Regions from separate parts of the Nisaea sediminum genome, predicted to be linked through region 3. Evidence: riboswitches for the same ligand, from Rfam matches in the RefSeq annotation. Region 3 holds a riboswitch; each other region holds the start of a gene.
The links. A riboswitch is a leader RNA that binds a small molecule or an ion and turns the genes downstream of it on or off. The one in region 3 is predicted to bind thiamine pyrophosphate.

Region 1 (10,047 bases), on a different contig from region 3:
TCTCGCCGCGCAGCGCCACCCAGATCTCCTTGCCGTTGCGGCTCCAGGTCGGCTCGTGCGGCTCGCGCCCGACCAGCACTCCGCTGGTCAGCCGGGTCGCCAGCGTGGTCTCTCCGGCCTGCGGATTGGGCCCGTTGCCGATCGCCGCCATTGCCTTCACGTCGATAAGGTAGATGTTGCTGGTCCCGCGTCCGGTGACCGCGGCCATGGTCTGGTCCGGCGAAGGGGCGCCGCCATGGATATTGATCGCGCCGTGATAGAGCGGCTTGGTGACCATCGCGGCATGGGTCGGGATCGTCCCCCCGGTCGCGAAGCGGAAGGGCGGACGCGGATCCTCGTCGAAGCTGGTGAGGTTGACCGTCCCGGCGACCGCGTTGCGGGCCGGGTCGATCACGGTCAACGTGTTGGAATCCTCGTTGCAGACGAGGACCCGGTCCTCTCGCGCCACCGCTTCGGTCCCGGCCGCGAATACGCGCCCGGGTGCGCCGGCCGCACCGATCACGGCACCTGCCGCGGCTCCGGCGAGGACATCCCTTCGTGAAATTCCCATCAGCTCTCATCTCCGTATCATGCTTGGTTTGCCCCCTTCCCTCATCGGAAGAGGCACAGCACTTACGAAAGACGGAGCTGAATATTCCCGGGCTCCGGCGACACTCACGCCGAAGTTACCGCGGCTTCACCGCCTCCGCGAGCATGGTCATGCCCGGGATCATCGGCTCGACCTTCACATGCGTGAAACCGGTCGCCTCCAGTTCCTCCTGCAGCCACGCGTCGTCGAGCGACCGTGCCTCCGGCGTGAAGGCGGTGTGCTGGAGCTGCCAGAGCGCCGCGAGCTTCGGGCCGGTGCGGTCGGCGGTGACGATGAAATCGTGGATCAGCAGGCGACCGCCGGGGACCAGCTTGTTCCAGGCGCCCTTCAGCAGGTTCTCATGCTCGTCGCCGGGCACGCCGGAGAAGAGATAGGACATCAGGATCGCGTCCTGCCCCTCCGGCCAGTCGGTGCGGAGCGCATTACCGCGGATGTACTTGATGCGGTCGGTGAGCCCGGCCTTCTCGATATACTGCTCGCCGAGATCGGCGACGTTGGGAAAGTCGACGATGGTGGCCGTCAGGTCCGGAAAGGCCTTGCAGAGCGTGATGGCGAAGGCACCGGTGCCGCCGCCGACATCGAGCAGCTTCTTAGCCTGCGAGAGATCGATCTGCTTTGCGAGCCCGCGCGCCGGACCGAGGGAGCCCGCATGCTGGCTCCTCGAATAGAGCTTCGCCTGCTCCGGATCGGAAAACCACTGGGCGTAGGAGCTGGTCGCGTCGTCGGGCAGGTTGTTGGCGATCGCGTCCTCGATCTGGTCGAGCAGCCCGTACATCTGCCGGTCGACCTGAAGGCGGAGATAGTCGCCGAAATCGTACTTCGCCCCCTTCACCAGGAACGCCTCTGCCGCCGGCGAATTGGCGAAACGGCCGTCCTCTGAGGAGACGACATCGAGCGCGGCGAGCGCTGTCAGCAGGGTCTGGACCCGGTCCGGGTGGAGTCCGGTCGCCTCGCCGATCTCCTCGACGGAGAGCGGGCCGTCCTTCAGGGCGGTGAAAATGCCATGATGCAGCGCAGCGAAAAGCGCCTTCGACCCCATAAATCCGAAGGCGATGTCGGATATCTCTTCCGCTTTGGTGAGCAGCGTCATGGTCCAAACCTCTCCTGTTTATCGTTTTATCGACATAACTTATCCGATAACGACAAAAGAGGCAAAACGGCTGGGGTTTTCCAAGGCGGGACATGGGCTTAGGGGTCGTGGCAGCGCGCAATTCTTGCTGCAGCGCAAACATCTTCGCGCGGCCGGCCCACAGACGCGACGCATCGCTTGACCTGCACGCCCATCGGTTGAACCATGATGCAATCCGATGGCGAAAGGAGGCCGCGATGGCACTCTACAAGGACGATCGGTATCTCGTGAAAACCGACGAAGACGCGTTCGACTTCCTGCACCGGCCGGCGGACACGGCGCCTTTTTCCGGGATCTACCGCTGCGAAGGCTGCCGCAGGGAGGTGGCCTCGAACGAGGGCGACCCGCTGCCGCCGCAGAACCACCACCAGCACGACGAGGCGCTCGGCGACATACTCTGGCGGCTCGTCGTCTACGCGGATCACGATCCGAAATAGCGGAAAGAGAGGCCCTCTCCCCTTGCGAGGAGAGGGCGGACAGGTGAGCCGGCGTGCCTAGTCGCGGATGCTCGTGAGGAACTGGCGGATCTCTTCCTTCAGGCGATCCGCATCGCCTGTCAGACGCCGGGTCTCGTCGCGGATCTTCGAGGCGGCGTCGCCGGTCTGGTGGACCGACTGCGAGACCTCGGAGATGGTCGAGGAGACCCGGGCGGTGCCGGCGGAGGCTTCCTCGACATTGCGGGCGATCTCCTGCGTCGCGGCGCTCTGTTGCTCCACCGCCGCGGCGATCGCGCTGGCGATCTGGTCGACCTGCTCGATGGTCTGGGTGATCGCCGCGATCGCGTCGGCGGACTCGCTGGTCGAGGACTGGATGCCCTGGATCTGCGCGGAGATCTCCTCCGTCGCCTTCGCGGTCTGGTTGGCGAGGTTCTTCACCTCGGAGGCGACGACGGCGAAGCCCTTGCCGGCCTCGCCCGCCCGGGCGGCCTCGATGGTCGCGTTCAGCGCCAGAAGGTTGGTCTGCTCCGCGATTTCGGTGATCAGGCCGACGACCTCGCCGATCTTCTGCGCCGCCTCGGCGAGGCCCTGGACCTTGCCGTTGGTGTCGGCCGCCTGCCGGACAGCGCCGGAGGCGACATCGGAGGCCTGCGAGACCTGACGGCCGATCTCCGAGATCGAGGCGGTCAGCTCCTCGGTCGCGGACGCCACCGTCTGGATATTGCGGGCGGCGCTGTCGCTGTCCGACACCACCACGGACGACTTGGCTTTCGCGTCGTCGGCGGAAGCCGCCATGCCGTCCGCCGAGCCGCTGAAGGCGCGGAGCGCGTCCGCAACCTGCTCGACCGTGCGTGCGACCGTGCCTTCGAACTCGTCGGCGGTGCGGATGCGCATCTGCCTGCGGTCATCGCTCGCCTTTTCAAGCGCATCCGCGCTCTCCTGCGCGATGCGGCGGCGTTCGAGGGTCGCGGCCTTGAAGGTCTCGACGGCCTTGGCGAGATCGCCCACATCGTCGCGGCGCTCGAGATAAGGCACGTCCCGGTCCATCTCGTTGGCCGAGAAGCGCTGGATGATCTCGCGGAGCACTGGGAACGGCTTCATGATGGCGCCGATGACGACGAAGGCGAGGCCGGCGGTCACCAGCGCGACGACGACCATCAGGGTCAGCAGGCTGATGGTCAGCTCCTGCTCGATCGCTGCGATCGCCTGCTTGCCGACGCCGACATAGAGGATGCCGATCACCTTCGATGTCTCGGTCGTGGAGAAGATCGGCTGGTAAAGGGTGAAATAATCCTTGCCGAGAATGGTGGCGACGCCGCGATAGGTCTCGCCCTTGGTGACGATGGGGAAGACGCGCCCCGTCTTGCCAAGCGGGGTGCCGATCGCGCGGCTGCCGTCATCCTTCTTGATGTTCGTGGTCCGGCGCCAGAAGTCCCCGCTTTCCTCGTCCCAGGCGAAGATCGTCGCCGTCTCGCCGGTCGCGAGGCCGACAGTGTCGATCGCGTCATGGGTCTCGAAGGCCGGAATGGAGCCTTCCCAGGAAAGCGAGAGCCCGTCCGCTTTCCGCGCGACCTTCAGCTGCCCATAGGTCTTTTCCAGCAGCAGCGCGGCCGTGTTCAGGTTCTGACCCTGCGCGCGGGCAGCCTGTTCCTGGACATAGGAGCTGATGAGGAAGATCGAGGAAAACGCCGTCGCCAGCATCGCGACGATGACAAGAAGAATGGTGACCGCGGTCACCTTGCTACGCACACTCAAGCCGGACAGCATTGCAAACCCTCTCCACCGGACAAAGACTCCCCCGTCACGCGGGGGTTGCGCGCAGCATAAAATCTTTAAGGTAAATTTTATCTTACCAAGCGGCGAACGGCCGCCGGCGCCCCCTATTCGCGCGTACGCATATAGAGATCGCCGCCGGCGCGGTATTTCTCCGCCATCGCCGCCATGCCTTCCTTCTGCGCCTCGCCCCGGATCTCGTGGCTGATCCGCATGGAGCAGAATTTCGGCCCGCACATGGAGCAGAAATGCGCAAGCTTGTGCGCCTCCTTGGGCAGGGTCTGGTCATGGAAGCCGCGCGCCGTCTCCGGGTCGAGCGAGAGGTTGAACTGGTCCTCCCAGCGGAATTCGAAACGGGCACGGCTGAGCGCATCGTCCCGCCTCCTCGCCGCCGGATGGCCCTTGGCGAGGTCAGCCGCATGTGCGGCGATCTTGTAGGTGATGACGCCGGTCTTCACGTCGTCCCGGTCGGGCAGGCCGAGATGCTCCTTCGGCGTCACGTAGCAGAGCATTGCCGTGCCGAACCAGCCGATCATCGCCGCGCCGATGCCGGAGGTGATGTGGTCGTAGCCGGGCGCGATGTCGGTCGTGAGCGGGCCGAGGGTGTAGAACGGCGCCTCGCCGCAGACCGCGAGCTGCTTGGTCATGTTCTCCCGGATCTTGTGCATCGGGACATGGCCCGGGCCCTCGATCATCACCTGGCAATCCTTCGCCCAGGCGATCTTGGTCAGCTCTCCGAGGGTCTCCAGCTCGGCGAACTGGGCGGCGTCGTTGGCGTCCGCGATCGAGCCGGGGCGCAGCCCGTCGCCGAGGGAAAAGGAGACGTCATAGGCGCGGCAGATGTCGCAGATCTCCTCGAAATGCTCGTAGAGGAAGCTCTCGCGGTGATGATGCAGACACCATTTCGCCATGATCGAGCCACCGCGGCTGACGATGCCGGTGACCCGATCGACGGTGAGCGGCACGTGATGCAGGCGCAGGCCCGCATGGATGGTGAAATAGTCGACGCCCTGCTCCGCCTGCTCGATCAGCGTGTCTCGGTAGAGCTCCCAGGTCAGCTCCTCGGCGATGCCGCCGGCCTTCTCCAGAGCCTGGTAGAGCGGGACGGTGCCGATCGGGACGGCGGAGTTCCGGATGATCCAGTCGCGGATATTGTGGATGTTCCGCCCGGTCGAGAGGTCCATCACCGTGTCGGCGCCCCAGCGCGTCGCCCAGACCATCTTCTCGACCTCCTCCTCCATGGAGGAGGTGACGGCGGAATTGCCGATATTGGCGTTGATCTTCACCAGAAAATTGCGGCCGATCGCCATCGGTTCGCTCTCCGGGTGGTTGATGTTGGCGGGGATGATCGCCCGCCCGCGCGCCACCTCGTCGCGCACGAACTCGGGCGTGACGAAATCCGGGATTTCGGCGCCGAAGCTTTCTCTGTCGCGCTCCAAGGCTTCCTTGGCTGCGGCACGGCCAAGATTCTCCCGGATGGCGACGAACTCCATTTCCGGCGTGACGATCCCCGCGCGGGCATAGGCGATCTGGGTCACCGCCCGGTCGCCTGTCGCCCGGCGCGGTTCATGGCGCACCGGGAATTCCGGCGTCAGCCGCGCACCCTCGGCGAAACCGTTATCCATCGCCTGCACGCGCCGCCCCGCGTAGCACTCAGTATCGCCGCGCGCCGCGACCCAGTCTTCGCGGAGCCGGGGGAGGCCTTTCGAGATATCGATCTCTGCCGCGGGATCGCTGTAGGGACCCGAGGCGTCATAGACGATCACCGGCCGCTCGCCGGCGCTCGGGTGCAGAGCGATCTCGCGCATCGGCACGCGGATCTCCGGGTGGAGCGTGCCGGGCACGTGGATCTTGCGGGACGCGGGCAGCGCACCGGTGGTCACTTTCGGGTGGATGGCATTCATCGGCTCGGAGCCTCCTCAGCTCGCGTGGGCGTTGGAGACCCAGTTCGCGGAGTGAGGGGCTATGGCTTCGGGTGTTTCGAGGGGCTGTCCCTGTCCGCCTGCACTCGTTCAGAAGTGCTCCGAAGCGCGCACCGTCCCTACGCCAGTATGAACTGGATCAGGTTCGTCGGGTCACTGCGCTGCTCGGGAGAGCCAGCAATATCTCAGCCCCTTGTCGGGACCCCCCGGGTGATGAGGCGATGATGGGAGGCGAAGGGACGGCTTGTCAATGCGCGGCTAGTCGTCCGGCGCCACGGGCCAGGTCGCGAAGCCGTACAGTTCTTCCGGATTGCGCAGCAGGATGCGCGTGCGCACGCCCTTCGAGGGCGCCCATTCGGCCAGCAATTCGAGCATCGTCCGATCGGAGGCATCCTGGCCGTCCTCATCACCGCCGGCTTCGTGCTCCCGATCAAGATGCGGCCAGCCGCTGCCCCAGAGCATCCGTTCCGGCGCCCAGTCGGCGAGGGCCCGGGCCAGCGCCCGGACCTCCGCATCCGCCGCCACCCCGATCTTCGAGATTGCATACGGGCGTGCGAGCTTGACCCAGACACGGCCCCGGTCGATCAGGCGGCGGAGCGCCCGGAATCCGGGCTGGGTCAGGCTGCGGGAAAATCGGAAACCTCCACAGTCGGAGAGGATCGTCTGGCCCGGCCAGTCGCGCATCATCTGTTCCAGGTCGTGCAGGTCGGAACCGTCGAGGGAGATCTCGCGGTTCCAGCCGGTCAGGTCGTGGGTGTGGCGGACGTGGCGGTCAAGTTCGTCCCAGGGACAGGTCAGGCGCCCGCGCAACATGCAGAGGCGAAGCCCGTCGATCCCGGCCCCGGACAGATCGGCGAGACGCTTCGGATCCTCCCCCGGGCCGAGCGTCGCAAAGGCGCGCACGCAATCCTCGACCAGACCGTCGGGCGACGCCGCGAGCGCCTCCTTCGCCCGGAGCAGAAACTCCGCATCCGCTTCCGGTGCGTCCGGCTGGAACAGCACGACACGGGCGAGCCCCATTTCCTCCTGCCGATCACGATAGACATGCGGAGGATGTTCCGGCAGCCCGCCGAGCGCCTCCTCGCCGTCGAGACTGGTGATGGTCACCTCGCAATCGACGGCACCCGGCGGTGGCGCGACCTTCGCCCACTCGTCCGCATCGGAACGCAATTCGCCAAGAAAGGCTTCAAAGGACATGAGACGCCCTCAAAATAGCTGAAAGACGCCGGTTTCCCGGTAACGTGCGAAATACTCAAGCGTCACCTGGTGGGAGGGAAGCATCTCGGGCAGATCGTCCAGCGCAAACCAGTCAAGCGCCAGCGTCTCCTCGCCATCGGCAGTCGGCGTGCCTTCCCAGCGACGGGCGACGAAATCCAGTCCAAAGCCCTGGATCCGGTCGCCGTTCGGGTAGGTCAGAAAGTTGGTCTCCGGATCGGAGGAATGTCCCCAAGGCACCGGATCGAGTACGGTCAGACCGGTCTCCTCGGCGACTTCCCGCACCAAGGTCGTGAGCGCGCTTTCCCCCGCCTCGCAGAAGCCCGCGGGCAGCCCCCAGACATTCATGTCTCCGCGCAGCTGCAGAAGAACGCGGCCGTCCGCATCCTCGATCACACAGCGCGCGCCCGGCATCAGGACGAGCCGGTTTCCGATCAGTTTGCGAAGCTGACCGAGATAGCTCTCCTCGAAATCATTCACGACCGGATCTTCCCGATACTCACATCACCGCCCCGATCTGCCAGGGGATGAATTCGTGATCGCCGATGCCGAGCCGCTCGCTCTTGGTCTTCTCGCCAGAGGCGACGCGGAGCACCTGTTCGAAGATCTGCGTGCCCATCTCCTCGATCGAGACGCCCTGGTCCATGACCGGGCCGCAATTGATGTCCATGTCCTCGGACATCCGCTCGTACATGGCGGAGTTGGTGGCGAGCTTCATCGAGGGAGCCGGCTTGCAGCCGTAGCAGGAGCCGCGCCCGGTGGTGAAGGCGACGACGTTGCTGCCACTCGCGACCTGTCCGGTGATCGACGCCGGATCGTAGCCGGGACTGTCCATGAAGACGAAGCCCTTGGTGTCGATCTTCTCTCCGTACTTGTAGACCCCGGTGAGGTTGGTGGTCCCGCCCTTGGCGGCGGCGCCGAGGCTCTTCTCGAGGATGGTCGTGAGACCGCCCGCCTTGTTGCCCGGCGAGGGATTGTTGTTCATCTCGCCGCCATTGCGCGCGCAGTACTCTTCCCACCACTTGATGCGCTCGACCAGCTTCTCGCCGACCTCCTTGCTGACGGCGCGGCGGGTCAGGAGATGCTCGGCGCCATAGATTTCCGGCGTTTCCGCCAGCACCGCGGTGCCGCCGTGACGGACCAGCAGGTCCGCGGCGTAGCCGAGCGCCGGGTTCGCGGTCATGCCGGAATAGGCATCCGAGCCGCCGCATTGCAGCGCCAGGGTCAGTTCCGAGGCCGGACAGGTCTCGCGCCGGCTCTGGTTGGCGAGCGGCAGCATCTCCTCGATCAGCTGGAGGCCTTTCTCGATGGTCTTCCGCGTCCCGCCGGTCTCCTGCAGCGTCATGGTGCGCAGGCGCGGGCCGCGCTCGAGCTGGTTCGCTTCCAGCAGGAAGTCGATCTGGTTCACCTCGCAGCCGAGCCCGACCATGATGATGCCGGCGAAGTTCGGATGCCCGGCAAAACCCCAGAGCACCCGCTGCAGGTTCGCGTAGCCCTCGCCCGTATCGGCCATGCCGCACCCGGTCGCGTGGCTCAGCGCCACCACGCCGTCGACATTCGGGTATTTCACCAGCAGTTCCGGCGTCACCGCGTCGGCGAGGTATTTCGCCGCCGAGGCCGAGCAGTTCACGCTGGTCAGGATACCGATATAGTTCCGCGTCCCGACCTTGCCGTTCTTGCGGCGGAAGCCCTCGAAGGTCGCGCGCTCCTTTTCCGGCACGTAGTCGGTGTCGCGCCGGTCCATGCAGAAGGCGTAGTCGCGCTCGAAATCCTTCATCGCGACGTTGTGGGTATGCACATGCTCGCCGGGGCGGATGTCGGCGGTCGCGAAGCCGATCACCTGATTGTATTTCTTCACCGGCTCGCCGACGCCGATGCGCCGGGTCGCGATCTTGTGGCCGCGCGGGATCGGCGCGAGCGTCGCCACCATCTCTTCCGCGATCTTGGTGTTCGCCGCGATCTCGGTGCGCGACGTGACGACGTTGTCCGCCGGGTTCAGCCGGACCGTCAGTCTGTCGCCGCCGCGGCCTGCGTCTGCTTCGGCCATCACATGCATCTCCCTCATGATGATTGCTGCGATGATAGCTCAGCACCGGTGCCTCGCAAAAGCTTGCCGCGCGGAATTCCGATGCTTACTGATGAGCGATAATCAAATCAAAACGGGGAGACATCATGGCAGGGCGTCTGCAAGGCAAGAAAGCGCTGGTAACAGCTGCGGCCCAGGGTATCGGAAAGGCCACCGTCGAGGCCTTCAGCCGCGAGGGCGCAGAGGTCATCGCGACCGATATCAACATGGACGCGCTGGCCGCGCTCGACGGCCTCCCGGGCGTCACCCTGCGCAAGCTCGATGTGCTGGACGACGTGGCGGTGACGTCTGCCGCCAAAGAAATCGGCGCGCTCGACGCGCTCTTCAACTGCGCCGGCTTCGTCCATCACGGCACCATCCTCGACACAACCGACGAGGACTGGGATTTCTCCTTCAACCTGAACGTCAAGGCGATGTTCCGCATGTGCCGCGCCTTCCTGCCGGCGATGCTGGAGAACGGCGGCGGCTCGATCATCAACATGTCCTCGGTCAGTTCCAGCCTGAAGGGCATCCCGGCGCGCTGCGTCTACGGCGCCAGCAAGGCCGCCGTGCTCGGGCTCACCAAGTCGATCTCGGCGGACTTCCTGAAGCAGGGCATCCGCTGCAACGCGGTCTGCCCCGGCACGGTACAGTCGCCGTCGCTCGACGGCCGGATCAACGCCTTCGACGACCCGGTCCAGGCGCGCAAGGATTTCATCGCCCGCCAGCCGCTTGGCCGGCTCGGCACCGCCGAGGAGATCGCCGCCATGGTGCTCTATCTCGCCTCGGACGAAAGCGCATACACAACAGGCCAATTCTTTATCGTCGACGGAGGCATTCTGAACTGATGTCGTCTCAATCTCTTACCCGCGTTGACTTTGACGCCGCCGCCGCCCGTATCCGCGGCAAGGTCCGCC
Region 2 (10,047 bases), on a different contig from region 3:
CGGGGTGCGAGCTTGGTGAGGCGGGAAACCGCTTCCCAGAGCGCGTTGTTCGACAGCTCCAGCTTGCTCTGCGGATCGTCCGCAAGCGCGTCGCATCCGCTCTGGATCACAACCGCCTCCGGAGCGAATGCCTCGACGACGGGAACCACGCCTTCCTCGATCAGATAGCGGAACTCGGTATCGTTCAGGCCTTTCAGCGCCGGGAAGTTCCGCGCCATGCCGCCGGCGCGGTCCACGGCAGAACCGGTACGCGGCCAGCGGTCGTCCTCGTGGATCGAGACGGTCAGCACCCGGTCCTCGTCATGGAAGGCATCCTGCACACCGTCGCCGTGATGGGCATCGAGGTCGATATAGGCGATGCGGCCGAGCCCGCCGTCGAGCATCGCCAGAATGCCGAGCACCGGATCGTTGAAGAAACAGAAGCCGAACGCCATGTCCCGGCGCCCGTGATGGGTCCCGCCGGCGAGAGAATGTATGGTCCCGCGTTCGACCGACGCGAGGGTCCGGCCGGCCAGCAGCGAGGCGCCGGCGGCCGTCGCCGGTCTGCTGAAGATCTCCGGAAAGACCGGGTTTCCGGCACGGCCGATATTGTACTTCTCCTTGACCTCGTCGCTGACCCGCCCGTCCCGCTCGGCCGCCATGATTGCGGCAATGTAATCGGGCGCATGGAAGCGTGAAAGTTCCTCCGGAGAGGCGACAGGGCTGTCGATGAAGAGATCGTCCGATAGCAGATCCAGTGCGCGCGCGAGATCCATGACCGGCGTCACGCGCTGGATGGATAGCGGATGCTTCACGCCGTAGCGCGAACGCCGGTAGATCTCGCTCCCGATCATGACCGGCCGCTGCGGAAACGCAGGCGGGATCAAGGCTCCGGGCTGAGGCCCTTTATCGGCGGTCAACAGGCTCATGCCATCCTGCCGATGACCGGTTTCTGTGGTGCAGCCTGCCCATCCTCCCCGGGGAACAGGAATTCGGGCAGATCATATGCCTTCAGGCTGTCCCAGTGTTGCGCGACATCCTCCGTGAAGAGGTCGCGCACGATGCCGGAGACGAGTCGAGGCACCGCGAATTTCATCGCATTGATCGAGGAGCCCGACGGCCCGAAACTGAGCGTCGCGCCGAAGGTGAAGAGCCGCACATGCCGCAGCCATCCGGCAGTTCCAGGTTCGCGCTCCTGAAACGCATATGTGGGATCGAGATAGGGGTAGCGTCCCAGTCTCGGGTTCTCCTCCCCTGCCGGCGGCTGAAACCGGTCGCGCCAGAGGGCGGCATGCGCCGCTATGTCCGAGAATTCGGGAACGGCCGCAAGATCGATATCGAAACCGGTCCCGACGATCAGGAAGTCAGCTTCAAGTTTCCGCTTCGGAGTGACGATTTCAACCCGTCCGTCCCGCACATCGCAGGAAAGCCAGGGCGCCCCCGTCAAGAGCTCGAACGCGTCGTGCCGCGCCGTGCGCTCCCAGGTCTCCTTCGGAAAGGCCTCGCGGAGGGTCAGCAGATGGTTCATGAATCGCCAACGCCAGGGGTCGTCGAGCTCGGCGAAATGGCCGAGAAATCCGGGGAACGACAGCCACTTGAACGGCTGAACCCTCTGCAGTTCCTCACGCCGGCAGCAGACCGTCACGCGAGCCGCCCCAGCCTCCAACGCCGTCGCCGCATTGTCGAACGCGGACGCGCCGGCACCGAGCACCGCGACGCGCCGTCCTTTCAAGGACTCGAAATCGATGTCCTCAGAGGCATGCGCCCAGTATTTCCGGTCCAGCGCGGCAATCTCGGGCGGCGTCCACCATTTGCCGGGGCTTTCGATACCGGTCGCGATGACGACCTTGCGCGCAAAGACGGTCTCGCGGGCCCCGGATCCGGTTTCGACAAGATCCACCGAGATCAGGTCTCCGGACACCAGCGGCGAGATCCGTTCCGCCGAAACGCCGTTTTCGATGCGGATCTCGAGCACGCGCCTGAGCCAGAGGAGATAGGCGGCCCAGTCCTCTTTCCAGATCTTGTTCAGTTCCACCCAACGCACCTCTCCGTGCTGCGCCACGAACCACGCGCGAAAGGTCAGGGATGGAATATCGAGGTCCGGACCGTTGACCTGCTTCGGCGATCGCAGCGTCGGCATGCGGGCGTAGGTCATCCACGGCCCCTCGCGCCCCTCCGGCGCACGATCGACGATGCGCACGCGTTCGATCCGCGCCCGCTTCAGCGCGTGGGCAATGGCGAGGCCGCCCTGTCCGCCGCCGATGACAAGCACGTCGAGCGCCGTGTGCCCGTCGGGTCCGGTCCGCTCAGGGATCCAGTTCGCGTCGGGATAGGAAATGCACCCGAGATCGTCGCGGACCCGCGCTTCAAGCGCTTCAAGTCCGATGGGCGGTCCGGCGTCGCTCACATGATCCCCGCAGAAATATGTTTCCCGGCCTTCTAGGTAGCGCGCTTCGGCGCCGTCATCCAGAGGAGCGGTATCGTCCGCTTGCCTTCACCGCGAAGCTCGCCCATTATCTGCCGCGTTCAGGGGAGCCGCGTCGGCGGCTGAGAGGTTCCGGAGGGAACGACCCTTAACCTGATCCGGGTAATGCCGGCGGAGGGAGAGCCAGATGATTGACGGCACACGGCCGCGCACTTCACCGACAAAACGTCCTGACATGTGCGCAGAGTGCCGATGATGCGCACGCTCGTGATCTTCGCCGGATTGCTCGCGCTCTGGCAGAGCGTCGTCAGCCTCAGCGGCGCACCACCCTACATTCTGCCGGGGCCCGCGCCGGTCGCGGACGCGCTCTGGCAGCGCTCGGACCTCATTCTCGGGCATGCCGGGACGACCTTGGCAGAAATCCTTCTCGGCCTCGGTCTCGGTACGGTTTTCGGTGCGGCGGCGGCCCTGATGTTGAGCTGGTCGGCGCGCGTCAGACCCTGGTTGCTGCCGGTGCTCGTGATCAGCCAGGCCGTGCCGGTCTTCGCCCTGGCGCCGGTCCTCGTCCTCTGGCTTGGCTACGGCATGGCCTCGAAGGTCGCGATGGCGGCACTGATCATCTTCTTTCCGGTGACAGCCGCCATGTTCGACGGGCTGCGGCGCACCGACCCGCTTTTCATCGACTGCGCCCGAACGCTCGGTGCCGGACGGCTTGATCTCCTGCTGCATGTCCGCCTGCCCGCCGCGCTGCCCGCCTTCGCGTCCGGATTGCGTGTGGCGACCGCCGTCGCGCCGATCGGCGCCATCGTCGGCGAATGGGTGGGCTCCAGTTCCGGGCTCGGCTACCTGATGCTGCATGCCAATGCCCGTCTGCAGATCGACCTGATGTTCGCCGCTCTCTTCACCCTCTCGATCCTGGCGGTCTCGCTCTATTACGGGATCGATTTCCTGCTCAGGGCCGCGATGCCCTGGCAAGCCGGCGAAGCCCGGCCCACTACCGCTACCGGAGGATTTTGAATGTTCATCCGCACCGCCGCCTTGCTGCTGGCTCTCGTCACGCTCGGCACAGGCCCGGCCAGTGCCGCCGAAAAGCTGACCGTCCTGCTCGACTGGTTCGTCAATCCGGACCACGGACCGCTGATCGTCGCCGAGAAAAAGGGTTTCTTTGCCGCAGAAGGTCTGGAGGTCGAACTGATCGCGCCAGCCGATCCGAACGATCCGCCGAAACTGGTTGCCGCGAAGAAGGCCGAGATTGCCGTCTCCTACCAGCCGCAGCTGCACATCCAGGCCGCGGAAGGCCTGCCACTGGTGCGCTTCGGAACCCTGGTCGCGACACCGCTCAACACGCTGGTCGCGCTCGAGAGCGGTCCGATCAAGTCGATCGCGGACCTGAAGGGCCGCAAGGTCGGCTTCTCCGTCGGTGGCTTCGAGGATGCGCTGCTCGGCGCCATGCTGAAGAAGCACGGCCTCGCGCTCTCCGATGTCGAGCTGATCAACGTGAACTTCTCGCTCTCGCCCTCGATCATCTCGGGCCAGGTCGACGCCGTGATCGGCGCCTTCCGGAATTTCGAGCTGAACCAGATGGATATCGTCGGGAAGCCCGGCCGGGCCTTCTTCGTCGAGGAGGAAGGCGTGCCGCCCTACGACGAGCTGATCTATATCGCCCACAGGGAAAATCTCGGCGATCCGCGGCTGAAGAAGTTCCTGTCCGCCGTCGAGCGGGCGACCCAGTATCTGGTCAACCATCCGAACGACGCCTGGACGGCCTTCATCGACGGACGCAAGGAGCTGGACGACGAGCTGAACAAGCGGGCCTGGCGCGATACCCTGCCCCGTTTCGCGCTCCGCCCGGCGGCGCTCGATACCGGCCGCTACGAGCGCTTCGCCGCCTTCATGCGCGAATCGGGATTGATCAGCAAGACACCCGACGTCGCGAGCTACGCGACGGAACTGAAGTGACCTGCGTGCTCCCGCGCCCTGCCTGAGCAGGGCGCGGGAGCAGGCCGTCATTCGGCAGCGGCCTGCGCTTGCCGTTCGCTGTCGACGAAATCCATATAGAGCTTGCGGGCACGCTCGAAGACCCGTCCCGGAGCCATCTCCTTCTCCTCGTACCGCGTGACGGCCTGGATCTTCCCGAAATTTCCACAGACGATCATCTCGTCCGCATTCGCGAGATCCTCAGGAGAAAGGACCGCCTCCTCGACCGGGATGCCGTCCTTTTTCAGCAAGCCAATCAGGCGCTTGCGCGTAATGCCGGCAAGAAAGGTCCCATTCGCGGCAGGGGTCTTCGCCACCCCGTCCTTCACGATCCAGATATTCGCCGTGGAGAATTCCGCGACATTGCCGTCCGGATCGAGCATCACCGGCAAATCGAAGCCGCGCTCGCGCGCCTCCTTCAGGGCCCGCTGACCGTTTGGATAGAGACAGCCTGCCTTGGCGTTTGTCGGCGCCTGATCGGTCGCGCAGCGCCGGAAACTGGAGAGGCAGGCACTGCCTGCGACCGGATCCGGAAGCGGTGCTTCGAAGACCGCAAGCACGAACTCGGTATCGTTGCCTTCCGGTGCCACGCCCTGACCCGTCGAGTAGAACATCGGCCGGATATAGTAATCGGTATCCGCCGGCAACCGGCTCGCCGCCTCGCGGCAAAGCCCCTCGATGGTCTTCGCATCAAGACCCGGGCTGAGCAGCATGGCCCTTGCCGAACTAACCACCCGCTCGGCATGGCGAGCTATGTCGGGAAGCGCCCCTCTGATGGCTCGGGCACCGTCGAAAACGGAACTTCCGGACCAGAAGGAAATCTGCAGCGGTCCGCTGACCATCGGTTCGTTTGATAGCCATTCGCCATTGCGCCAGAATATTTGTTTCATTTTACGGTCTCCACGAGCAACAAAACAGGACAGTATTTCTGACCTATATGCTGCGACCCCGCTATCGCAACTTTGTCATGGAGACAATTTTTCCGGCGGAAAACCGGTGTCAGTCACTCGGTATCGGGAACCACACTGGCCGCAATGCTCCCATCCAGGGCTTCGTATTCACTGTAACCGATATGTTTGTAGATATCCTTGCGGCTCATCAGGCGGTCGAGGAAGCCCTCCTGGCTACCCTGATCGGCAAGATGCGCATAGAGGTCCCGCACGATCCCGGCGGCAGCCCTGAGGGAGGTCACCGGCCAGATCACCATCTTGAAGCCCCAGGTCTCGAACTGTTCCGCCGTGTAGTATGGCGTCTTTCCGAACTCTGTCATGTTGGCAAGCAGCGGCACGTCAAGCGCCTCCGCGAATGCTCGGAAATGCGCTTCCTCGGTCAGCGCTTCAGGGAAAATCGCATCCGCGCCGGCCGCGACATAGGCTTGAGCGCGCGCGATCGCAGCATCCAGTCCCTCCGACGCCATCGCGTCGGTCCGCGCTATGATCCGGAGATGACGCCGCGCCTTGCTGGCCGCGGCGATCTTGGCGCACATCGAGTCCCGGTCGTTCAGCAGCTTGTCCGAAAGATGTCCGCACTTCTTCGGCAGCACCTGATCCTCGAGCTGGACCGCGGCCGCCCCCGCCTCTTCGAGCTCCCGGCAAAGCCGCATCACATTCAGAGCCTCGCCGTACCCCGTGTCACCGTCGACCACCAGCGGCAGTGCGGAAGCCCGGACGATGCTCCGCACCTGCCCGACGAGTTCCTCCATCGTCATCATGCCGAGATCCGGCAGAGCCAGACTTGCCGAGAGAGCACCGCCCGAGAGGTAAAGCGATTCGAACCCGGTATCGCGCGCGATAACCGCCGAGAGAGCGTCATGGGCACCAGGAATCCGGACAATTCCCGGGCGCTCCCAAAGAGCGGCCAAGCGGTCACCGGCAGCTGTACGATCAGCCTCGTCCTGCAAGAGCCAAGACATGTTTATATTGCCTCCACGCGTTTTGCCGCTTCGTCGGAATGCGGAACAGGATATTTCCGCGACGGAGATTGCACTCCGATCCGCCCCTGTGTCATTGCATTGTCGTCATTCAGTTGACAATGCCGGCTTGCTGTCGGATTGGTTCTTGGTACACCAGACCGCCGCCCGCCGGGGTAAACGAGTCTGGTAGAGGAACGAGAGGGAACGGGTTGATGGGGCACATCTTAAGTCTGGGGGCGAGTCTTGCCGCCTTCTGGATGCTGCTTTCAGGTTCAATCAGTCTCGACCATAAACTGGTCCTCGGCTTCGGCGTTGCGTCTCTGGTTCTCAGCGTCTGGCTCGCGGTCCGGATGGACCGGATCGACGGCAATCCCGTTTCCGTCAATCTGCGCCCCAGCCTCATCAAGTACTGGATCTGGCTGGCGAAGGAGATCGGCAAGGCGAATATCGACGTCGCCAAGATCGTCCTTTCTCCGAAAATGGAGATTTCGCCACGCATGATCCGCGTGAAGGCTACACAGAAGACAGATGTCGGCATCACGACCTTCGCCAACTCGATCACCCTCACTCCCGGAACCGTCTCGGTCGATATCGACAATGACGAGATCCTGGTTCACGCGATCACCGACGAGATGGCGCAGGGGCTGCTGGAAAGCGACATGGATGCGCGCGTGACCGCCGTGGAGGCGAAAATCCGATGATGTTCGCCGTGGCCGCGGCCGGCCTTATCATTCCGATGCTGATGGCGCTCGCCCGGGGACTCATGGGGCCGACGCTCTATGACCGGGTGCTCGCGGGCAACAGCTTCGGCACCAAGACCGTCCTGCTGATCGCCGTACTCGGCTTCATCGGCGGACGCCCGGACTTTCTCGATATCGCCCTGCTCTATGCGCTGATGAATTTCGTCGGCACCATCGCGATCCTCAAATTCTTCCGCTACCGCAACCTCGGTATCGCGGGCGACGCGGAAAACGGAAACGGCAATGGGGGAGTGAAGTGATGCAGCTCCTCATCGACACCCTCTCCTGGGGTTTCATCCTGGCCGGCGTGTTCTTTGTCTTCACCGGCACCCTCGGCATGCTGCGGCTGCCCGACTTCTATACGCGCCTGCATGGCGCCGGAATCACCGATACGCTCGGCACGGAACTTCTGCTGATCGCCATGATGCTGCAGGCCGGCTGGTCCCTCGTCACCGTGAAGCTGGCGATGATCTCGCTCTTCATCTTCTTCACCAGCCCGACCGCGACGCACGCGCTCGCCAATGCCGCCAACTCGGTGGGCCTCCGTCCGTTCGGCGTCCCGGCCAAGGACCTCGAGTCCGGCAACGGGGAGAAGCGCTGATGGGCTCCGGACTCGTGAATGTCGCCGTCGATATTTCGCTGATGACGCTGCTGGCGGTGACCGCCATCGGAATAATCCGCTCCCGCAACCTTTTCGCGACCGCCATGCTCTCGGGCATCTACAGCCTGATCTCGGCCGCGCTCTTCGTCACGCTCGACGCCGTCGACGTGGCCTTCACCGAGGCCGCGGTCGGCGCCGGCATCTCGACCGTCCTGATGCTGGGCGCCATGACCCTGACGCGGCGGAGCGAGAAGCATGCCGTCAAACTGCATATCGGCCCGGTTCTGGTCTGCCTCGCGGTCGGCGCGGCGCTGATCTACGGCACCGTCGACATGCCTCCGTTCGGCTCGACCGAGGCCGCCGGGTTCAAGCATATCGTGCCGGAATACATCGCCGGTTCGCGCGACGACATCCAGGTCCCGAACATCGTCACCTCGATCCTGGCCAGCTATCGCGGCTTCGACACGCTCGGCGAGACGGCGGTGATCTTCACCGCCGGGATCGGCGTCTGGTTCCTGATCGGACGCCGGCGGCGCGAGGACGAAGCCGACGAAGAAGCGCAGAAAACTTCGGGAGATGAGGCATGAGGCATCATCTTATCCTCCGCGTGGTCTCGAAGCTGCTGATCCCCTTCATCCTGCTCTATGCGCTCTATGTGCAGTTCCACGGCGATTTCGGACCGGGCGGCGGGTTCCAGGCGGGCGTCATATTCGCGGCCGCCTTCGTGCTCTATGCCCTGATCTACGGCGTCGAGACCGCGCGCAAGGCCTTCCCGGCGCGCTGGCTCGCCATCCTGGTTCCGCTCGGTGTGCTGATTTATGGCGGGACCGGGATCGCCTCCCTGCTGCTCGGCGGCACCTATCTCGACTACGACGTGCTCGCCGCGACGCCGACCGGCGGCCAGCATCTCGGCATCCTGGTCGTGGAATTCGGCGTGGGTGTGACCGTGACCGCGGTGATGATCGCGATATTCTTCGCCTATGCCGGCCGCACCGACGACATTCAGGACGACGACTGGTAAGCCATGCTTGAGCTCCTCCTCGACAAATACAATTACTGGATCGTCGTCGCCCTGATGCTGTTCGGGCTGTACATCGTCATATCCCGCGGCAATCTGGTGAAGAAGCTGGTCGGCCTGAACGTCTTCCAGACGTCGGTCTTCCTCTTCTACATTACCCTCGGCAAGGCCGAGGGCGGCACCGCGCCGATCCTGACGGGCAAGCCGGAACTGTTCTCCAACCCGCTGCCGCATGTGCTGATCCTGACCGCCATCGTCGTCGGCATCGCGACGACAGCGCTCGGGCTGGCGCTCGTCGTACGCATCCAGGAGAACTACAGCACGATCGAGGAAGACGAGCTGGAAGACCTCAACGTGGCCGTGATGAAAGGCGAACAGGTCCGCGTTAAGGGTTCGGAAGGAGACGCGCGATGATCGCCGCCGAACATCTTCCGGTCCTGCAGGTCGTCGGCCCGCTGCTGGCGGCACCGATCTGCTCGGTGCTGCGGATCCGCAACCTCGCCTGGTTCTTCACCCTGATCGTCAGCCTCGGCGCGTTCCTATGTTCCGTCTACCTGCTGCAGACGGTGATGGAGAACGGCCCGATCAGTTACGAGATCGGCGGCTGGATGGCACCGCTGGGGATCGAGTACAGGGTCGACGCGAGCAACGGGATCGTGCTGCTGATCATCTCGGGCATTTCCTCGGTGGTGCTGCCCTTCGCGAAGCGAAGCTTCGAAGCTGAGGTCCCGGAGAAGCTGCACAGCTTGCTCTACACCGCCTACATCCTCTGCCTGACCGGCCTGCTCGGGATCACCGCGACGGCCGACGCCTTCAACGTCTTCGTCTTCCTCGAGGTCTCGTCGCTTTCGACCTATGTTCTGGTCGCGGCCGGTGCCACGAACGACCGGCGCGCCCTCACCGCCGCCTATAACTACCTGATCCTCGGCACCGTCGGCGCGACCTTCTTCGTGATCGGCATCGGGCTGCTCTATATGGCGACGGGCAGCCTCAATATGGCGGACATCGCCAACCGGCTCGGCACCATCGCGGAAACGCGTACCGTCGATGTCGCCTTCGCTTTCGTCGTGGTCGGGCTGGCGCTGAAACTCGCCCTCTTCCCGCTCCACACCTGGCTACCGAACGCATACACGCATGCTCCAAGCGCGGTGACCGCCTTCCTCGCCGCGACCGCGACCAAGGCCGCCGTCTATCTCCTGCTGCGGTTCTCCTTCACGGTGTTCGGCACCGGCTCCGGCCTGCTCGCGCCGATGGCTGCGACAGTAGGGATCCCGCTTGCTGTCCTCGGGATGTTCGCGGGCTCCATTGCCGCGATCTACCAATACAATCTGAAGCGCATGCTGGCTTATTCCAGCGTCGCGCAGATCGGCTACATGGTGCTCGGCTTCGGACTGC
Region 3 (10,047 bases):
CGCAGCCCCTTCAGCCATTTCGGCAGGATATAGGCGTCCGACCGGAAATAGAGCGGCAGGACGGGCAGGTCCGTGGCGTAGAGGGTCTGCTGCTCGGCCCAGAGTGCGCGCCGCTTTTCCTGGTCCAGCTCGACCTCGATGGCGTCGATCAGCCGGTCCATCTCGGCGCTTCTGTAGCCGGTCGCGTTCTGGCCGGACCAGTTGTTCGCCTCGGTAGGGATGGAGGTCGAATAGAGCGTGGTCTTGGGCAGCGCTTCCGGCGCGGAGAGCCAGGCGAACATAGCCATGGCCGGGAACTTGCGCTTGCGCACGGTCTCGCCGAAGAAAACCCGGGCCGGCTCGTTTCGGATCGTCACCTCGACACCGACCTGCTTCCAGTAATTCTGCAGCACCTGCTCGACCAGTTCGCGGATCCGGTTGCCCGAAGTGGTCATGATCTCCAGGCTGAGCTTCGTGCCATCGGGCTTGTGGCGGACGCCGCTCTTCATCTCCGTCCAGCCGGCTTCCTCGAGCAGTGCCTTCGCACGCTCCGGGTCGAAGTCATATTTCGGCAGGCCCTTGTGGTAGGCCCAGTCGAGTGGGTTCACGGCGCCGTGCGCGACCGGCTGGTTGCCGGCAAAGAGCCGGTCGGAAAGTGCCTGCCGGTCGATCGCATGCAGCAGCGCGCGGCGGACCCGGATGTCGGCGAGGACCGGATTGTCGAGATTGAGTTCGATATGCTCGTAGATCAGGCCGGGCTTGTAGATCACGTCGAAGGCGTCGCCGTGCCTTTTGGCGAAGCCGAGCGCCTGGTCGAGCGTCAGACCGGCCTCGCCGGCAATATAGTCGATGGCACCGGAGAGCAGGTTGGCTTCGAGCGCGGCGGTCTTCTCTATGGTCTTGACCACGACGCGATCGAAGACCGGTCTCTTGCCCTGCCAGTGCTCGTTGCGCTCGAGCACGATGTAGGCGCCTTCGCTCACCTCCGAAACCCGGTACGGGCCGTTATAGAGACCGGGTGTCGCCGGCGCTGTCTTGTACAGGGTGCGGTTCTTGTACTCCCGCGGCACGGCGAAGGCGTCACGCTCGAGATGGGCCGGCAGCAGGTCGAAATCGCCGGGCGTGTTGTAGCGATAGTCGATCTTGTTGCGCACGAAGGTGAAGGTGCGCTCGTCCTCGATCTCGATCTCGGCGATGTCCTGGTAGGTACTGATGTCGGAGACGCCGGTCTCGGGATGCTTGCCGACCTCCCAGCTGAACAGAACGTCCTTTGTCGTGATCGGCGTGCCGTCGCCCCAGAAAGCGCCGGGCTTGATTGTGTAGGTCGTGCGCACGCCCTCGCGCCCGGTCGGGTTGCCCGCCGCATCGAGTATGGGGAAGCGTTTCGCCCGCTTGTTCTCGAAGGTTGGCAGTTCGGTGCACCAGAGGCAGACCGGTTCCCAGTCATGGCCGAATATGGCGATCTGCCGCTGCGCCATGCCGAGCACATAGGTCTTCACCAGCATGGCGTCGATCATCGGGTTCAGCGTCGTCGGGAACTGGGTCATCCCGATGACCAGCTGTTCGCGGGCCTCGGCGGGTCGTGTCGGAGGAAGAGATGCCGCGAGCAAAATCAGGCAGAGGGCGAACAGTTTGATCGGACGCCGCATCGGGCCGCCTCCATCTCTCGGTCAGGTCTCCATTGAGGATAGGAAGCGGCGCCGGTTATTTCCAGCGCCGCGGATGCTGCCGCTTCAGGTCAGCGGAATATCGAGCACATGCTGCCTGAAGGCGGGCCGCGCGGCGATACGGGCGTACCAAGCTTCGAGCGCCGGCATCGGCGGGCGGTCTTCGACCAGGGTCAGCCAGCGGTAAATGTTCATGCCGAGCGGAATGTCCGCCATGGTCAGCCGGTCGCCCATCATGTAGTCGCGGCCGGTCAGGCGCTTTTCCAGGATCCAGAGTACGTCGATCATGCCCTTGCGCGCGGTGTCGATCGCGGCATGGTCGCGCTCGGCCTCCGGAGTCCTGACGAGGCCCCAGAAGATCGGCGTGATGAGGGGCAGGAGCGTGGTGTGTTTCCAGTCCATCCAGCGGTCCGCATCGGCATAGTCGCGCGGATCTGCGGGCGCCATCTCGCCTTTCGAATGCTTGTTGCAGAGATAGCGGACGATGGCGTTCGACTCCCAGAGAACGAAATCATCCTCGATGATCGTCGGGACGCGGGAGTTCGGGTTGAGCGACAGGTAATAATCGTCCTTCGTGTTGGCGAAGGCGCCGCCGTAATCCTCGCGCTCGTTCGGGATCCCGAGCTCGCCGCAGAGCCAGGTCACCTTCTGCACATTGCTCGAATTGTTGCGTCCCAGAATCTTCAGCATCTCGGCCCTCCCGGCGCCTCGCTCGTCCTTGTCTTTCTCAGGTTTCGACAGTCTCGCGGGATGCGGCCCAGCCGTCCGGGTCGCGCAGGAACTGGCGCACTTCGGCGAGCTGGGCGGCCGTATAGCCGCGCTTCTCGGCCGCGGCGAGCACGTCCCACCAGGTGCAGAGCCCGTGCAGATCGACGCCCCTTTCTTTCATCGAGGTCGTGCTCTCCGGGAAGTTGCCGTAGTGGAACACGACGAAGCAGTGCGCGACCTCTCCGCCGGCTTCCCGGATCGCGTCGATGAAGGAAAGCTTGGAGCCGCCGTCGGTCGCGAGATCCTCTACCAGCAGGATGCGCGCACCCTCGGGGAAGGTGCCTTCGATCCGCGCGTTGCGGCCGAAGCCTTTCGGCTTCTTTCGGATGTAGAGCATCGGCAGGCCGAGCAGATCGGCGATCCAGGCGGCAAACGGAATGCCTGCCGTCTCGCCGCCGGCCACCGCGTCGAACTGTTCGAACCCGGCCTTCTGGGCCAGCAGTTCGACGCCCATCTCCATCAGCTTCTTCCGCGCGCGGGGGAAGGAGATGATCTTCCGGCAATCGACATAGACCGGGCTGAGACGGCCCGAGGTGAAGGTGAAGGGCTCTTCCGGGCGGATATGCACGGCCTCGATCTCGAGCAGGATATTGGCTGCGGTCTCGGCGATGCTCTGGCGGAAATCGGGGGTCTGGCTCTCGTCCATCGACGGGGGGCTCCCAAGGCAGGCGATTTGAAACGCCCGGAGCATAGACGAAGCCTCAGCCGTGTTCACCCTCGGAAAGCAGCAGATGTTTCAAGCGATCGTGAGAGACGTCGCCCACCGGTGCGTCGAGCACCAGCCGGCCTCTGTGCAGCACGGCAACGCGGTCGGCGACGGACAGTGCATGGGTGAGGCTCTGTTCCGCCAGCAAGACGCCGTTCCCCCTATCTGCCAAGCGCCGAATCGTGGGGAACAATTCCTGGCAGATCACAGGCGCAAGACCCAGGGAAGGCTCGTCGAGCAGCAGGACATCCGGGTCGGACATCAGCGCGCGGGCGATGGCGACCACCTGCTGCTGGCCGCCGCTGAGGCGCCAGCATTCCTGCTCCAGGATGTGATCGAGCAATGGGAAGAGGCGCGTGATCTCTTCAATCCGTCTGTCACGCTCTCTGGCGGTGGCTCTGGAGGCGGCGTGCAGGGTGTCCAAGACACTCATGCCCGGGAAGAGGCGCCGGCCCTCGGGGCAATAGCCGATGCCGAGCCGGGCCCGTCCGGCCGTCTCGAGCGGGCCGAGATCGCGGTCCCGGAACCGGATCGAGCCAGCCTCAAGCGGCTCGAGGCCCATGATGGAGCGTAGCAGGCTCGACTTTCCGGCGCCGTTCAGCCCGAGCAGGGCGACGATCTCTCCGGCGGAGACAGAAAGATCGAGGTTGTCGACGGCGAGACCGCCTCCGCGCAGGATGGAGACGTTGCGAAGCTCAAGCAGCGCGACGCTCATAACGGGCTCTCCCCGAAATACGCCCGGACGGCATGCGGATTTTGCACGACCTCCTGCGGCGTTCCTTCGGCGACGATCCGGCCGGCGCTGAGGCACACCACTCTGTCCGCGAGCGGGAGCAGGAAATCCATGGCGTGATCGACAAGCAGGATCGCATGTCCCTCAGCAGCGAGAGCCTTGAGAAGCCATGCAAGGTCTGCACGCTCGACGTCGTTCATGCCCGCCGCCGGCTCGTCGAGTGCGAGCAGCGAGGCGCCGGTGGCGAGCGCCCGCCCGATCTCGAGACGCTTCTGCCCTGCGGGCGGCAGGCGTTCGGCAAGATCGTCCGCGCGCTCGCCGAGGCCGACCCTTGCGAGCAGCGCTTCCGTATCGCAGGGGGCGACTGCTTCGAGGCTCTCCCGCAGCGTGAGAGCCGGGGCGATCTGCGGGTGCTGGAACGTCCTGGCGATCCCCGCGCGGGCGATCCGGTCCGGGGAGCGGCCTGTCAGATCTTCGTCGCCGAAACGGACGCGGCCGGCGCCGGGTTTCTCGATCCCGGCGATCAGGTTGACCAGAGTCGTCTTGCCGGATCCGTTCGGTCCGATCAGCCCGACAATCTCGCCGGGAGCGACGGAAATCGATACGTCGTCGAGCGCCGCCACGCCGCCGAAATGCTTCGTGACATGTTCCATGGAAAGCGCCGCGTGGCGGAGCGGTCGCGGAGCCGGGACCTTCGATTTGGTCCGGCGCGTCCGCCCCTCCGGCAGCAACCCGGCGAGACCGTGCGGCAGGAAGAGGATGGCTCCGAGCAGGGCCGCGCCGTAGGCGACGAGATAGTAATCCGCAAAGTCTCGGAACCATTCCGGGAGATGCACCAGCAGCAAGGCGCCGAGTATGGCGCCCAGTGGGGATTCCCGGCCGCCGATCACCGTCATCGCCAGCAGCAGGACCAGGATGTGGAAGGAGAGCACGTCGGGCGAGACGACGCCGACCGCATGGGCCTGCAAGGCACCGGCGAAACCTCCGAAAGCGGCGCTCGCCAGGAAAAAACGGAAGCGTATCGCGGCTCCGTCGATACCGAGGGCGGCCGCCGCGCTCGGTGCGGCGCGAAGGGTCTCGACCGCGAGGCCGCGCCTCCCCGCGGTGAGACGATGAGAGACCCAGAGCGAGACGGCAACGCAGGTCCAGACGAGGGCTGTCAGCGGCAGGCCGAAACCGATCTTTATGCTGGCGAGCGAGGCCGGAGGTACGCCGAAGAGGCCGTTGGCGCCGCCGGTCACTTCGGTCCAGTTGGTCGCCGCGAGCAGAGCGAGCTGCGCGATGCCGAGAGTCGCGAGGGCGAAATAGTGTGAGGCGAGGCGCAGCACCGGGATCGCGATCAGCGCGGCGAGCAGGACCGGCAGGGCGGTTCCGGCAATCAGGGTGAGCGGGAAGCCGAGACCGAGTTCGAGCGCGGTCAGGGCGGCCGCATAGGCACCAAGCCCGAAGAAGCAGCCCTGTGCGAGCGAGAGGGCGCCGAGCCGGCCGAAGACGAGCTGGTAGCCGATCGCCGCGATGGCATAGATCCCGGCCCGGGTCAGCACATCATGGCCGTAGCCTCCGGCGAAAGCGACGGCGTGGACCGCGAGCGCGGCGCCGCCGCCGAGGAGCAGCAGCGAGCGGCGCTCAGACACGGGCGCGGGCCCGTTCCGGCAGCAGTCCCTGGGGACGGAAGGCGAGCATAGCGAGGAGAACGCCGTAGAGCAGGGCTTCCGCGACGAGATAGGAGGTGACGGCGGCGACCAGGGTCTCGAAAAGGCCGATCAGCAACGCCCCGAGCACGGCGCCGTCGAGCCGTCCCCAGCCGCCGATGGTCACCGCGATATAGGCCTTCAGCATGAAAAGGCCGCCGTCGTTCGGGCTGACGAAGAACTGGTTCGAGAGCAGCAGCCCCGCCGCGCCGGCGAGCGCGACGGCCAGCGCGAAGGAGAGGGTGATCATTCGGGCCGGGCGGATGCCGATGGCGGCGGCCATTTCCGGGTCCTGCGCCACCGCCCGCATGCGTCGCCCGGTCTGCGTCCTGCCGAGAAAAAGGCCGGTGGCGGAGACCAGAAGGGCTGCGCTTCCCAGCACCGCGAATTGCTGCAGGGAGAGGGTGAGACCTCCGACGGTCGGGCTGTCGCCCGCGATCAGCGGCGGGCCGACGCGCGGCGCGGCGCCGAAGACGGCATTGGCGAGATGCTGCAGCACCAGGCCGATGGCGATGGTGCTGATGAAGACGGCGACCTGCGGCCGGTGACGGAGCGGGAAATAGGCGAGATGCGCGAAGCCGACTCCGAACCCGCCCATCAGGAGCATGACCAGAGGCAGCAGCAGGAGACCGGGGAAACCTGCTGCCTCGCCGACCAGGGGCGCGAGGGCAATCGCTGTGAAGCCGCCCGCCATCACCAGCTCGCCCTGGGCAAAGTTCACTGCGCCAACCGCGTTTATGACGATGACGAAGCCAAGCGCGATCAGGGCGTAGGCCGCGCCGAGGGCGAGGCCGTTCAGCAGGATCTGCGCGAGGGCGAGTGACGTCATCCAGGAAGTCTCGGCTCTTTAATTGGTGCGGTCGACATTCTCGTACCGGCTCGCGATCGCCGGAACGCGGCTCTTGCCATCGTAGCAGACCACCACCGCGTCATGCGCCATGTTGCCCTTGCCGTCGGACTTGTAGGTCATGGCAAGCCCGTCGAAGCTGTTGGCGGCGAGCCAGTCGCGCACTTCATCCGCGCTTTTCGCCCCTGCAGCCCTTGCGGCGACCAGCATGGCGGCACCGTCATATTGCGCCAGCGCGAACGCGTCGGGCTCGATCCCGAAGCGCTTGCGGTATTCGGCGGTGAAGTCGGCGACCGGGCCGACCGGCTCGGAGATCGGCGAGGAGGCGCTTTCGGCGCAGACGTCTTTCAGTTGCGCGGGCTCCAGCAGCGCGGCCGTGGTCGGCTGGTGCATCGCGGAGCCGGCGACCACGGGGAACATGTTCCCGCTTTCGCGCGCCTGCCGGATGACGAGAGCGGTGGAACCCGAATGGAGATGCAGCAGAAGAATGTCGGGTTCGGCCGCCTGCATCCGGGTCAGCGCCGGCAGCATGTCCTTCACCGAGATATCGATGGCTTCCTCGAACACCAGCGGTGCTCCGAGACCAGCGAGGATTTCCTTCAGGTGTGCCGCGCCGCTCTGGCCGTAGGCGGTGGTTTGATAGAGCAGGGCGGGGCGCCTGGCGCCGAGTTTCTCGACCGCATATCGCGCCTGCGCGACCTTCACCACACTGTCGCCCGGAAAGAAGCGGAAGACGTTCGGGCTGCCGAGCTCTGTGATCCTGGCGGTACCGGAGACGGTGAGCAGCGGCACGCCGGCCCGGTCGGCCACCGGGATCATCGCCAGCATCTGCGTCCCGAGCATGGAGGAAACCGCCGCGCTCGGCTCGTCTGCAAGCGCGCGGCGGAGGGCGGTGACCGCGCCTTCGGGCGTGGTTCCGGTATCGGTCACCTCGGTTTCCAGGCCTTCCGCGGCGCCCAGCGTATCGATGGCCATCACCGCGCCGTTGCGCTGCGAAGTCCCCTCGAGCGAGAGAAACCCTGTGATCGGCACGAGCACAGGCACGGTCTCGGCGCGGGCCGAGCCTGCGGTTGCGAGGATGGCGGCGAGGGCGATGGCGGTCTTCTTCAGGAACATTCCCGGCACTCCAATCGATCCGTTCACGCGAACGGCTTGCATCACGGCCAGGGAGAGGAAAAGCGACGAGTGGGCCCGGAGATCGGGTCCGGTGACGTCTCCCTGCGCCGGCATGACCCGGATCAGGTTCGATGGGTATCCTCTCAGTTCCGGAACGGTCTCCGGAACACCCCAGCATCACTTCCGCCCAACCTGCGGACCGGCCCGGAGTTTGTCAAGGAACACCCTGCAGGATACTGGCAGCCCGAAATTTTTTGAGGCTTTATCACGTTGATTTGCAAAGAAAGAGGGTGAATTTTCCGAAAGTTGAAAGAGAAATTTCTTTCGAGTTCGCCATAATTTGTTAACCTTAGATGCGCGGAAAAATTGAGGAGATTGTTGGAAGAGCTCACGAAAGGTGAGTGCATATGTCTTTGTGTGTCACCAGGTTGCTGTTCGTTGAATTGCTGCGGGACTATCGTCCCCGCTTTCCGGCGAAATGCCCGCGCTGGCTCGACAGAAGACTGATCCGGCTTTCCCTGATCCTGGCTTTTGGCCTCTACGGTTTGCATACCAGCTTTTTCGGACTTGGGCCGGTTTCCTCCCGCCTCACCTACCAGCTTGTGAACCAGCTGACATCTCCGTTCCATGACACGTCCGAGCGTGAGAGCGTGCCTTTGGTACTCGTCGATGACGAGGATCTCGACCGGCACGGTTGGCTCTGGCCGATTTCCTACGGAAATCATGCGCGCATTCTGGATGAAATACTGAATTACGGTCCGCGAGCCGTCTTCGTCGATTTTTTCTTCATCGACCGGCGCGAGGATCCGTCGCTTGAGAGCCTCGTGGCGGTTCTCCGGCGCTACGCGGCCGAGAAGGTTCCGGTCTATGTACCGGTTCTGAAGTGGAAGAAGCAGCGGGAGGAGCTGCGCAATCTCACGATCGGGGTTTCGACGCGGCTCGACCCGTCGCCGTTGGGAGAGCTCGCCTATGACCTCCGCGACGGGCACCTGTTATCGCCTGCTTTCAGCCTCTATAGGGATGCCTGTCTTGTCGGCGATTGCGGAGCGAACGCGGACGCCTTTCTCGCGCTCGATGACGGTTTTCGGGAATCGATGCAGATCGAATGGGGGCTGGTGCCTTCGCAGAAGAACGAATTTCTAAAAGGTTGCACATACTCGGCGGCGGAGCAGAGCCAGGGGGATGTTCTGCAAGCCGCCATGGGCAAACTGATCATGTTCGGGGAACGGCCCGACGAGATATGTCCCTACATGCCGCTGATATCCGTAACGAACCTGCTTCGTGACGGTTTTTCGGCGGAAGCGAGCAAGGAAACTGCCGTCGGGCTGGAGGACCGCATCGTCGGCAGGGATGTGATCTACAGCCAGGCTCTTTTCGGGGTTTCGGTTTTTGTCGATCCGCCGGTCAATCCGCCGGTTTCCTCGGGGTACCGCCACGCGATGGCTCTGGAGAACTTGCGTCTCCACGGTAACGACTATCTGAGGATGCGGCTCGATCTGACTCTGCCGTTCCTGCCCGAGCCTCTGCGTTCCCTAACGGTCGATACCGACTTTGTCGACCATTTGGCATTCGTTCTGCTGGCGACCGTTCATGCTTTTGCGTCATTTGCGGAAGGACGTTTTCTGAAACGCGAAGATCGGCCGCTGCGCCGCCGCTTCGTGCTTTTTTGCACCACCAATGGCTTCTACTTGAGCGTCTTCATTCTGATTGCGATCGCGCAGGTTTTCTGGCTGCGCCTTACCCCGGCCAATCTGTTCGGGCTTTACGGTCTGATCGCGGCCGCCCGTGGTCTCACGGGATCTTATTACCTGAAACGACTGGAAGATTTTCTGTTCCGGGCGACGGTGTTTCCCGCCGTGCATCCGGCCGGTCGCCAATTATCCGGAGAAACATTATGAAGCACTTCATATTCGCTCGCATGGCCGCGGGGATCGTGGCCGCTACATTCCTTGCTTCCGGCGCGGTTGCCGCGGGCAAGCTGACGCATGTTTCCAAAGTCATTCCGAAGGAACTCAATCTCTTCGATCCCCAGACGCAGGAACCGGTCAAATCCGTTCTTCGCGTCAAGCTCGAAGGCAAGCATATCGCTATCGAGGGTACGGTCGGGGACGGTGCCGGCTATGTGATTCAGATCCCCGGCGAGGGAAAATTCCTGATCTACGCGGAGGATGTCGAGACCAATCTCGATGAGGAGTTCCAGGAGAATTGCCGCACCAAGGTTACCTCTGCTTCGGCGGCCGCGAGCGGCACCGGGCGTGGTTTCGGCGCGGGATGTACGAAGTAATGAGGGGCGCGATCCTGGCATGCGCCATCCTGATCGGCACGGCCGCTTCGGCCCTGTCGGCGGAAAAGGAGATCTGGACCGACGAGAATACCGGCGACCGGTGGGTCAAGGTCGAGAAGAACGGCAAGGAAAGCTGGGAGCTTCTCGATCAGGAGCTGCCGGAAGACCGGCTGATCCGGGTCTATGGCGAGATGTTCAGCCATGTGAATCTCGATCCCGCGGCGCTGAAGAAAATGCGTGCGGCGGACGAGATCGA

Region 1: another riboswitch for thiamine pyrophosphate. It lies ahead of thiC (phosphomethylpyrimidine synthase ThiC); the one in region 3 lies ahead of IG122_RS00645 (ABC transporter substrate-binding protein).
Region 2: another riboswitch for thiamine pyrophosphate. It lies ahead of IG122_RS04415 (ABC transporter permease); the one in region 3 lies ahead of IG122_RS00645 (ABC transporter substrate-binding protein).

Annotation. Positions count from the first base shown of each region.
Region 1 is NZ_JACZCQ010000008.1:102,791-112,837, reverse strand. Features, by position in the region: gene IG122_RS17850 (YncE family protein) at 1-550, opposite strand, end outside; gene IG122_RS17845 (methyltransferase) at 666-1,679, opposite strand; gene IG122_RS17840 (hypothetical protein) at 1,916-2,155, shown strand; gene IG122_RS17835 (methyl-accepting chemotaxis protein) at 2,213-3,922, opposite strand; gene thiC (phosphomethylpyrimidine synthase ThiC) at 4,036-5,832, opposite strand; TPP riboswitch at 5,949-6,069, opposite strand; gene IG122_RS17825 (amidohydrolase family protein) at 6,109-7,047, opposite strand; gene IG122_RS17820 (NUDIX domain-containing protein) at 7,057-7,545, opposite strand; gene IG122_RS17815 (UxaA family hydrolase) at 7,565-9,112, opposite strand; gene IG122_RS17810 (SDR family oxidoreductase) at 9,238-9,978, shown strand; gene IG122_RS17805 (threonine ammonia-lyase) at 9,978-10,047, shown strand, end outside.
Region 2 is NZ_JACZCQ010000002.1:191,478-201,524, forward strand. Features, by position in the region: gene IG122_RS04405 (acetoin utilization protein AcuC) at 1-833, opposite strand, end outside; gene IG122_RS04410 (NAD(P)/FAD-dependent oxidoreductase) at 905-2,386, opposite strand; TPP riboswitch at 2,498-2,601, shown strand; gene IG122_RS04415 (ABC transporter permease) at 2,657-3,421, shown strand; gene IG122_RS04420 (ABC transporter substrate-binding protein) at 3,422-4,363, shown strand; gene IG122_RS04425 (branched-chain amino acid aminotransferase) at 4,411-5,271, opposite strand; gene prpB (methylisocitrate lyase) at 5,385-6,293, opposite strand; gene IG122_RS04435 (Na+/H+ antiporter subunit E) at 6,506-6,994, shown strand; gene IG122_RS04440 (monovalent cation/H+ antiporter complex subunit F) at 6,991-7,293, shown strand; gene mnhG (monovalent cation/H(+) antiporter subunit G) at 7,293-7,634, shown strand; gene IG122_RS04450 (DUF4040 domain-containing protein) at 7,634-8,221, shown strand; gene IG122_RS04455 (Na(+)/H(+) antiporter subunit B) at 8,218-8,655, shown strand; gene IG122_RS04460 (cation:proton antiporter subunit C) at 8,659-9,066, shown strand; gene IG122_RS04465 (monovalent cation/H+ antiporter subunit D family protein) at 9,063-10,047, shown strand, end outside.
Region 3 is NZ_JACZCQ010000001.1:128,457-138,503, forward strand. Features, by position in the region: gene IG122_RS00615 (peptide ABC transporter substrate-binding protein) at 1-1,628, opposite strand, end outside; gene IG122_RS00620 (glutathione S-transferase family protein) at 1,713-2,336, opposite strand; gene IG122_RS00625 (orotate phosphoribosyltransferase) at 2,374-3,060, opposite strand; gene IG122_RS00630 (ABC transporter ATP-binding protein) at 3,116-3,835, opposite strand; gene IG122_RS00635 (branched-chain amino acid ABC transporter ATP-binding protein/permease) at 3,832-5,487, opposite strand; gene IG122_RS00640 (branched-chain amino acid ABC transporter permease) at 5,480-6,373, opposite strand; gene IG122_RS00645 (ABC transporter substrate-binding protein) at 6,392-7,507, opposite strand; TPP riboswitch at 7,589-7,691, opposite strand; gene IG122_RS00650 (CHASE2 domain-containing protein) at 7,915-9,405, shown strand; gene IG122_RS00655 (hypothetical protein) at 9,402-9,791, shown strand; gene IG122_RS00660 (M48 family metalloprotease) at 9,791-10,047, shown strand, end outside.